Regions from separate parts of the Micromonospora maris AB-18-032 genome, predicted to be linked through region 1. Evidence: riboswitches for the same ligand, from Rfam matches in the RefSeq annotation. Region 1 holds a riboswitch; each other region holds the start of a gene.
The links. A riboswitch is a leader RNA that binds a small molecule or an ion and turns the genes downstream of it on or off. The one in region 1 is predicted to bind cobalamin.
Positions count from the first base shown of each region.

Region 1 (2,192 bases):
GGTGGTGGCGTCCACGATGGCGCGCAGCAGGTCCACCACGCGCGGGCCCCAGCGGGAGGCGACGTCGTCGTCGAGTTCCACGATCTGGCCCTCGCGTACGGCGTTGATGCCCGCCCAGCCGCTGCGCGCCGAGACCGTCGCGGCGCTCTGCTGGCAGCACTTGACGTCGGAGAGGAAGACGAAGTCCGGGTTGGCCGCGACGATCATCTCCTGGGAGAGCTGCGGGTAGCCGCCGCTCTTGCCGTCCGCGTCGGCTGCGTCGGCGATGTTCTCCAGGCCGGCGAGGGAGTAGATCGAGCCGATGAAGGTCTTGCTGGTGACGGTGTACAGCTCCGGGCCGAGCTCGTGGAAGTAGGTGGGTGCCTGAACCCGCTGCGGCACCTCGGCGACGATCTTCGCGATGTCGTCCTTCATCCGCTGCACGACGTCGGCGCCGGCGGTGGCGTTGCCGGTGAGCACACCCAGGTCGGTGATCTGCTGGTACGTGTCGTCGAGCGTCTGCGCCGCGGGGGTCAGGTAGACCGGGATCTTCAGCGCCGCCAGTTGGTCGACGATCTTGTTCCGGTCGTCGCTGAGCACCACCAGGTCAGGGTTCTTGGCGGCGATCGCCTCGGCGTTGGGCTGGTAGCCGGACAGGTCCGTCTTCGGCGCGTCGGCCGGGTGGTTGGACTGGTCGTCGACCGCGACGACCTGCGGGCCGGCGCCGACCGCGAAGAGCATCTCGGTGGCGGTCGGCGCCAGCGAGATGATCTTTTCGGGACGCTGTTCCAGCGTCAGCGATCCGACGGTGACGGGAAAGGCGCCGCCGGCCGGGCTGCCGCTGGCCGTGGGGGTCTCGGTGGTCTTCTCGGCGCAGGCACCGAGCGCCAGCGCGGCCACCGCGAGGGTGGCGGCGAGAATCCGGGGGGTACGTCTGAACATCGGTCCTCCTGTCGGTCGAGGAGTGTGGTGCTTCGCCGACAGGGAGCCACAGGCACCCGTGGGCGAGGCGCCCTTCCTCGAGAGCGCGTGTCGCGACCGCGCCACAGGCGACCTGGCTCGTCCCCCTTTCGGGGGCATCACAGTTGCGGGACAGCGCCGGTTTCACACCGACTTCGCTGTGGCGGGTCGGTAGAACCGTAGCGCACGCCCGGTGGCCGCCCCGCCGAGCCGTGGGGAGCAGCCACGTGGGTCGGCTCGACGTCGAGCCGACCCACGCATCTGGTACCCGAGTCATTTCCTGAAGACGGGGCCCCGCGCGAGGGGGGTGTGGCGGGGCCCCGTCGGTTCAGGAGGCGGTGATGGTGACGTTGTCCACAGCCGCCTCGACCAGGCTGGCCGTCGAGGCGTCCGCAGCCTCCACCAGGATTCGGATCGACTGCCCCGCGTACGGGGTGAGGTTGAGGTTCGAGGTGGTCCAGGCGCCGTTGCGGTTGCTTGCCGCGCCGGCCTGGCTGAGCAGGGTCGTGGTGCCGCCGTTGTGCACCACGCTGACCCGGAAGTAGTCGGCCGACGACGAGTTCGAGCCGTGGGCCAGGTACCAGGCCAGGGAGAGCGTCAACGTGCCGCTCGACGGCAGGGTGATCGCCGGGGAGCGGGCGCTTGTCACGCCGCCGTCGACGTCGTAGTCACCGGCGGCGGAGCCGGCGAGCCGACCGGTGACCAGGTCGTTGCTGCCGGCGTACGGGGTGAGCTGCTTGGCCCCGCTGGAGTTGGTGGCCTGGGCGGCACCCCGCTCCCACTGGCCCGACGTCGCGGTGTCGGTGCCGTTGGGGTTGATCGTCCAGCCGGTGTTGGTCTCGAAGGTGTCCGACCAGACAGTCGTACCGCCGCTGCCACCGCCGCAGTACTGGGCCTGCTTGTTGATCGCCCGGTACGGGCAGTCGGCGTACTCGGCGAGGATGAGCACCGCCTCCCGGTTGCGCGAGGTCTGCTGCGGGATCACCTCGTCGGGCGGGTAGAAACCGCCGCCGGAGGCCGAGCGCGGGTACAGCTCGAAGGTGTACGCCCAGATGCCGTGCACCGCCCACATCCAGTCGATGCTGCTGCCGTCGGTGATGTACAGGTCACTGGACTGCTGCGGGGTGAAGTTGTTTGTCGCGGCCATCTGCCGACCGATGGTGGCGAAGGTGTTGTACTGGTCGGCGTTCATCCCGGTGGCGGTGTCGTTGTACGTGTAGCCGTACGGCCAGAGCACCAGCTCGGAGTAGGTG
Region 1 is NC_015434.1:302,109-304,300, reverse strand. Features, by position in the region: gene VAB18032_RS01500 (ABC transporter substrate-binding protein) at 1-921, opposite strand, end outside; cobalamin riboswitch at 1,007-1,139, opposite strand; gene VAB18032_RS01495 (M14 family metallopeptidase) at 1,268-2,192, opposite strand, start outside.

Region 2 (2,192 bases), 2.2 Mb from region 1:
GAACTGGGGCAGAAACGCCACGCTGAACATGATCATCTTCGGGTTGAGCAGGTTGGTTACCAACCCGCGCAGAAATGCCTGGCGAGGCGTTGCGCCGCGCTCGGGGTGGCTGTGGTTGGCGGTGCCGCTGAGGCGTACGGCTCGGATTCCGAGGATGACCAGATACACGGCGCCGGCCCAGCGGATGGCGGTGAACAGCACCGGCGATGCGGTGATCACCGCGGCCAGGCCGCAGACCACCGCCGCGACGTGGATGGTTTCTCCCGCGGCGACGCCGAGTGCAGCGATGACGCCGGATCGGGCGCCGTAGCGGGTGGCATTGGTGAGGACGAACATCATGTCGGGACCGGGTGTGATCATGAGAACGGCGATCACGGCAAGGTAGCCCACGAGGGTCGTTACTGACAGTCCGAGCAAGGCTCAGCCCTCCTCGGCACCGTCAAGCAGAGCGCGGCGTAGCGCGAGTCGGTGTTCGCGGCGGATCTGTGCCTCGCGGTAGCGTCGCCGATCCCCGTCGGTCTCGGGTAGCAACGGCGGGACGGCGCGAGGATGTCCGTCGTCGTCGATCGCCACCATGACCAGGTGGGCGGTGGCCACGTCGGTGGGGGGCACGGCCCGGTCCCACCGGTCTGCGGTCACCTTGACGGCCACCTCCATGGAGCTGCGTCCGGCCCAGGTGATCCGGGCGTCGACGTGGACCACATCGCCGACCCGTACCGCGCGGAGAAAGGCCGTCTCGTCGATGGCGGCGGTGACCGCCGGCCCGTCGGAATGCCGGGCGGCAACCACCCCGGCTACGGAGTCGATGAGGTTGAGGATCCGGCCTCCGTGAACTGTGCCCATCAGGTTGGTGTGGTGCTGGTCCATGATCTGCGACAGGGTCAGGTGCGATGCCGATGATGGCCGACCGGCGAGCGTAGTGGTGTCGTGCATTGCGTGGTCCGTCCTCGGGAAGCACACCGCCTACTCGGCTGGGTGCACGTCGAGGACACGCCGGACCGTGGCGTGTCACCCGCTCGACCCACCCGCGAGGTCGACGGCAGCGCACACACGTCGTGTACGCGGCGCGGGCAGGTCTTCGGACTCGCGGGCGTGACCGGGCAGTACCGGTCTCCTACTGGCCATCGCTTCCCAGGCAGGTGCGCCCAGTGCTGTTGACGGCGGTCGTTCCCACTCACCGCTGCGGGGCAGTCCCGGACTCTCACCGGGTTCCCTCTTACGACGCCCGTCCTGTCGAGGTCGGGCGAACCAGCGCCGCGACCATCGTACTCAGTCCACCAGGCGGTGCTGGCGTGTCAGGTGTCGTTGGTGACCGCCGTCTCGTTGTCCTGATGGTTGGTGGGGCCGACGATGACGAACACCCCGGTATCTGCGGTCTCGGCGATCTGCCGTTGCGCGTGGGTGATGGGCCCGGCCGCCAGGGCCGCGTTCGCCGCCCCGAAGGTCAGCGGTGGCTGCTGTCTGAGTTCACCGCTACGCTTCGCCGCCACACCCGCCGCCGTCGCGGCATTCCTGGCCGACGCCGTCGGCTGGCGTTGGGCATTCTGGCTGCTGGCTCCCGGCCCGATGCTCGGGACGCTGGCCATGCGCGCTTTCGCCCGGCGACCGGTGCCGGCCTGAGCACAAATCAACCGGTGTGGCGTGTCCGATCCAGCTTCCAGCGCACTTGGAATGTCAGCGCCGCGGCCATCAGCACCGCCGGGACCACGGTGAAGCCGATCAACAGGGCGGTGTGGGCGGACTCCGGCTGCGTCACGGTCTGCCCCTCGGTGGTGGAGATGAAGCCGCCCAGGGCGAGCACGGCCGAGTACACGTACGGGCCGATTGCGGTGCCGGTGGCTTCGGTGGCAGTCCAGACACCGGTGTAGGCGCCAGCCCGGACGGTACCGCGCTGCTCGGCGGCCGCGACCGCATCCGGGACCATCGAGAACGCGAACAGCTGCAGCCCGGCGAACGCGATGCCCAGGACGCCGACCACCGCGACAGCCGGCCCGGTGCCGTAGCCGAGCAGCGGCGCCAGCGAACCGGCCACGAAGACCGCCTGGCAGATCAGCAGGCCACGCTGCTTGCCGATGCGCCGGGACACCTGCATCCACACCGGACCGGCGATCACCGCTGGACCGAGGAACGCCCCCATGAACACGGCGGTCAGCCCAGAGTTCTCGAAGACGTACCTGGTGTAGAACGGCAGT
Region 2 is NC_015434.1:2,551,473-2,553,664, reverse strand. Features, by position in the region: gene VAB18032_RS11650 (LysE family translocator) at 1-360, opposite strand, end outside; gene VAB18032_RS11645 (acyl-CoA thioesterase) at 421-933, opposite strand; cobalamin riboswitch at 1,053-1,268, opposite strand; gene VAB18032_RS32235 (hypothetical protein) at 1,296-1,586, opposite strand; gene VAB18032_RS11635 (MFS transporter) at 1,628-2,192, opposite strand, start outside.
Region 2: another riboswitch for cobalamin. It lies ahead of VAB18032_RS11645 (acyl-CoA thioesterase); the one in region 1 lies ahead of VAB18032_RS01500 (ABC transporter substrate-binding protein).

Region 3 (2,192 bases), 2.7 Mb from region 1:
TCCCTGCCAGTTGGCGGTACGGCCGGTGACCGACAGGCTGCCGTCGCTGTCGTGACCCTCGTCGGCGATGGCGAGGGTCACGTCACCGCGTGGTCCCCAGGGGGCGTACGAGCCGGACTCGAAGTCGTTGCTGAGCACGACCTCGTCGGCCACGGCCGGGGTGGGGGCGACGGTGATGGCCGCGACGAGCGCGGCCGAACAGAGTACGGCGAAAGTTCGTGATCGGCGTCGTGATCGTTGGGACGGATTCCACAGGCGCATCGACTGGTCCCTTACGCAAATTGGACAGTGGTGGGGGTGCCTGACGTCGGGTTTCCGGACAGATCCAAGCGCGTGCATGCTATGTCGACCCGATTGGCATAGCCAGAACTTCCGGAAGTTTTCGGAAAGATGCGTGGGGTCGGTTGCCTCGGCGGCGGTCGTCGCGCTCGGGCGGATGATTCGATCGACACGCGTGGCGACACAGCATGTGGTGTTGAGGTTCCTGGCCCGTTCCCATATATAGTAGTGCCCGCAGCTGGTTCGGCAGTCACTCCACGACGGCCGAGGCAAGAGGGAACCCGGTGGAATTCCGGGACTGCCCCGCAGCGGTGAGTGGGAACGACCGCCGTCAACGAAGCACTGGGCCCGCCAGGTCTGGGAAGCGACGGCCAGTAGGCACGAACACGCCCACGAGTCCGAAGACCTGCCAGCGCGCCGCACGCGTACGTGTGCGGCGGTCGAAGGCCGCGCGGGACGGCCGACGCCATCAGCTGGTCGTCGACGGCAGTCAGTCCGTCCGGTGACCGGCGGCGTCCTCCCGCGTGCCCGTCGACCTTCACCGACCGGTACGAGGAGGGGCCATGACGGTGACCCGGGCACAGGCGGGGCCGGAGCAACGCCGGCACGTGATGCAGGTGCGTAAACGCAACGGCGACACCGAGCCGGTGGACGTCAACAAGATCGTCAAGGCGGTGGAGCGCTGGGTCACCGACCTGGACGAGATCGACCCGCTGCGGGTGGCGACGAAGACGATAAGCGGCCTGTACGACGGTGCGACCACCGCCGAGCTGGACAAGCTGTCGATCCAGACGGCCGCCGAGCTGATCGGTGAGGAGCCGCAGTACTCCAGGCTCGCGGCGCGGCTGCTGGCCGCGTTCGTCGACAAGGAGGTACGCGGCCAGCAGGTGGCCAGCTTCAGCCAGTCCATCCGGTACGCCCACGGCCTGGGCCTGATCGGCGACGCCACCGCCGCGTTCGTGGCCCGCAACGCCCGCAAGCTGGACGACGCCGTCGACCCGGCGGGGGATCTGCGGTTCGAGTACTTCGGGCTGCGCACCGTCGCCGACCGGTACCTGCTGCGGCATCCGCAGACCCGGCAGGTGGTGGAGACCCCGCAGTACTGGCTGCTGCGGGTCGCCTGCGGGCTGTCCCAGACGCCCGGCGAGGCGATCGGCTTCTACCGGCTGATGTCCAGCCTGGCCTACCTGCCGAGTTCGCCGACGCTGTTCAACTCCGGCACCCGACACACCCAGATGTCGTCGTGTTTCCTTGTCGACTCGCCCCGCGATGAACTCGACTCGATCTACGAGCGGTATCACCAGGTGGCGAAGCTGTCGAAGTTCTCCGGCGGCATCGGCATCTCTTGGACGCGGGTGCGGGGTCGTGGGGCACTGATCCGGGGCACCAACGGGCGCTCGAACGGCATCGTGCCGTTCCTCAAGACCCTCGACGCCGGGGTGGCGGCGGTCAACCAGGGTGGCCGGCGCAAGGGCGCGGCCTGCGTATACCTGGAACCCTGGCACCCGGACATCGAGGAGTTCCTGGAGTTGCGCGACAACACCGGGGAGGAGTCGAGGCGTACGCACAACCTGAACCTGGCCAACTGGATCCCGGACGAGTTCATGCGCCGGGTGGAGGCCGACGGCGACTGGTCGCTGATCGACCCCTCCGACGCGCCGGAGTTGCCCGACCTGTACGGCGAGGCGTTCGACGAGGCGTACCGGGCGGCGGAGAAGAAGGCGGTCCGCACGGTCAAGGCCCGCGACCTGTACGGGCGGATGATGCGCACCCTCGCGCAGACCGGCAACGGGTGGATGACGTTCAAGGACGCGGCCAACCGGCTGTCCAACCAGACCGGCGCGCCGGGCAACACCATCCACCTGTCGAACCTGTGCACCGAGATCCTGGAGGTCAACAACGACACCGAGACC
Region 3 is NC_015434.1:3,035,889-3,038,080, forward strand. Features, by position in the region: gene VAB18032_RS30090 (endo-1,4-beta-xylanase) at 1-261, opposite strand, end outside; cobalamin riboswitch at 502-707, shown strand; gene VAB18032_RS13630 (ribonucleoside-diphosphate reductase subunit alpha) at 843-2,192, shown strand, end outside.
Region 3: another riboswitch for cobalamin. It lies ahead of VAB18032_RS13630 (ribonucleoside-diphosphate reductase subunit alpha); the one in region 1 lies ahead of VAB18032_RS01500 (ABC transporter substrate-binding protein).

Region 4 (2,192 bases), 2.5 Mb from region 1:
CGACGGCGACGTGGTCGGCCAGCCCGGCGACCGTCGCTCCGGCCGCGATCGCGGCGCGCAGGTCGGTACGCCAGATGTTTCGTCCGTCGACCAGGCCGGCGACGATGGTCCTGCCGGCCAGTGGGCCGGCAGCGGCGAGTCGGTCGAGGTTGCCCGGGCCGGCGACCAGGTCCAGGCCGATTGCTTCGACCGGGGTGTCCAGTAGCGCCGGCAGTGCGGCGCCGAGGTCACCGAAGTAGGTGGCGACGAAGATCCTCGGCCGGTGCGTGAGTTCACCGAGCCGGATGTAGGCGCGGCGTAGGGCGTCGATCTCGGCCGGGGTGCGGTCGGCGACGTAGGCGGGCTCGTCCAGCTGGATCCAGGCCACCCCCGCCTCGGCGAGTGCCGTGAGGATCGCGGCGTACGTGTCGACCAGGTCGTCGAGCCGGGCGAACGGATCGTCGCCCTTGGCCAGCAGCAGGAACGTGGCCGGCCCGATGAACACCGGTCGGGTGGTGATGCCCAGGTCGCGGGCCTCGGCGTGCTCGCCCAGCGCCTTCGCCGGGTTCGCGGTGAAGACGGTGTCGGGGGCTATCTCCGGCACCAGGTAGTGGTAGTTGGTGTCGAACCACTTCGTCAGTTCCAGTGCCGGCTCGGTGTCGACGCCGCGGGCCATGGCGAAGTAGGTGTCCAGCGCGGGCAGGCCCAGCCGGGCGAAGCGGGTGGGGATCGCGCCGACGGCGACGGCCGTGTCGAGGACCTGGTCGTAGTAGGAGAACGTGTTCGACGGGATCGCGTCGAGGCGGGCGTCGTGCAGCGTCCGCCACACCTGCGCGCGCAGCCCGGCGGCGGTGCTTTCCAGAGCGTCGACGTCGATGGTGCCGGCCCAGTACGCCTCGACGGCCTTCTTCAGCTCACGATCGACGCCGATACGTGGGTAGCCGAGCACAGTGCTCTGGCCGAATGCGGTAGTCACCTGTGGGGTCCTTCCCTCGAAGTGCCCAGCGGCCCCGGGGAGGGAAGGCAGGCACATCTCACGGTGCCCGCTTCCGCCCTGGCCCTCCCGAGAGGCCGCCGGCGGCGCACGCCGGTGGCGTGCGCAGCGCTGGCAGGTCTTCGGACTCGCGGGCATGACACGAGGTCACCTACTGGCCGTCGCTTCCCGGACCTGGTGGTCCAGTGCTTCGTTGACGGCGGTCGTTCCCACTCACCGCTGCGGGGCAGTCCCGGTCTCTCACCGGGTTCCCTCTTACGACGCCCCACCCTGGCGGGATGGGGCGAACCAGCGCCGCTCGCCATCGTACGGGCCGGATGGTCGTCTCCGCGTCACGCTGTCCGACGGGCGGGATGGGTGTCAGGGCGAGCACGGTAACCGCTCAAGAAAGCACTATCGGAAATAGGTTTGCTATGGAAACCTGTTGGCATGACTGCTGATTCGGTACCCACCAGCGGCGACCCCCGCCAGCTGCTGTCGGAGGTGCGCGCCCTCGCCCGCCGGGTGCGTCTTGACCAGCGGGTGACCTGGGTTGCGCTACTGGTGCTGGCCGCGGTGACGTTCGTGGCGATTCCGATCGACTGGTACTCCCTCCGAGCCGACTGTGGATCCGCGAGCGCGTGGGTCACGGACGTGAACGACGGCTCCTGGTGCCACGTCCGGCGTGACGGCGCGATGTTCTATTGGCCGCCGGCGCTGCTGCTGGCGTACACGGCGATCGCCGTTTACGCCGTGCGGGTCGCCCGGTCGCGGGGGCTGGGCGTACGGGTGCTGCCGTACGTGATCACCGGCGTCGCGCTGACCGTCCTGTTCACCGTTCTGTGGCTGCTGGCGCGCCTGTACCTGGCCGGCCCGGCGCCCACCCAACCGCTCCCCTCCTGGGTGATGCTGCTGGACCGTCTGGTCGCACCGGCGGGCGCGATCGGGGTCGCGCTGCTGGTGCTGGCCTGGTTGGAGCGCCACGTCGCGCTGCTGGTGTTCACCCTCGGGTATCTGGCGGTGGTGCTGGTGCCGATCAACATCTTCTGGCACCCCGACTGGGGATACGCGGGAATTCTGGGAGAGTTCCTGCCGCCGCAGATCGTCAACGGCGCCGTGCTGCTGCTGGGCGCGGTCGGCTTCGCGGTGGCCCGCCGGCGGCAGCGATGACCGCCGCGAGCGGGGCCCCGGACCCGTACGCACCGTCCGCCCACCCGGTCAACGGCCTGGACGACGTGGT
Region 4 is NC_015434.1:2,767,734-2,769,925, reverse strand. Features, by position in the region: gene metE (5-methyltetrahydropteroyltriglutamate--homocysteine S-methyltransferase) at 1-955, opposite strand, end outside; cobalamin riboswitch at 1,070-1,281, opposite strand; gene VAB18032_RS12460 (hypothetical protein) at 1,403-2,122, shown strand; gene VAB18032_RS12455 (transcriptional regulator) at 2,119-2,192, shown strand, end outside.
Region 4: another riboswitch for cobalamin. It lies ahead of metE (5-methyltetrahydropteroyltriglutamate--homocysteine S-methyltransferase); the one in region 1 lies ahead of VAB18032_RS01500 (ABC transporter substrate-binding protein).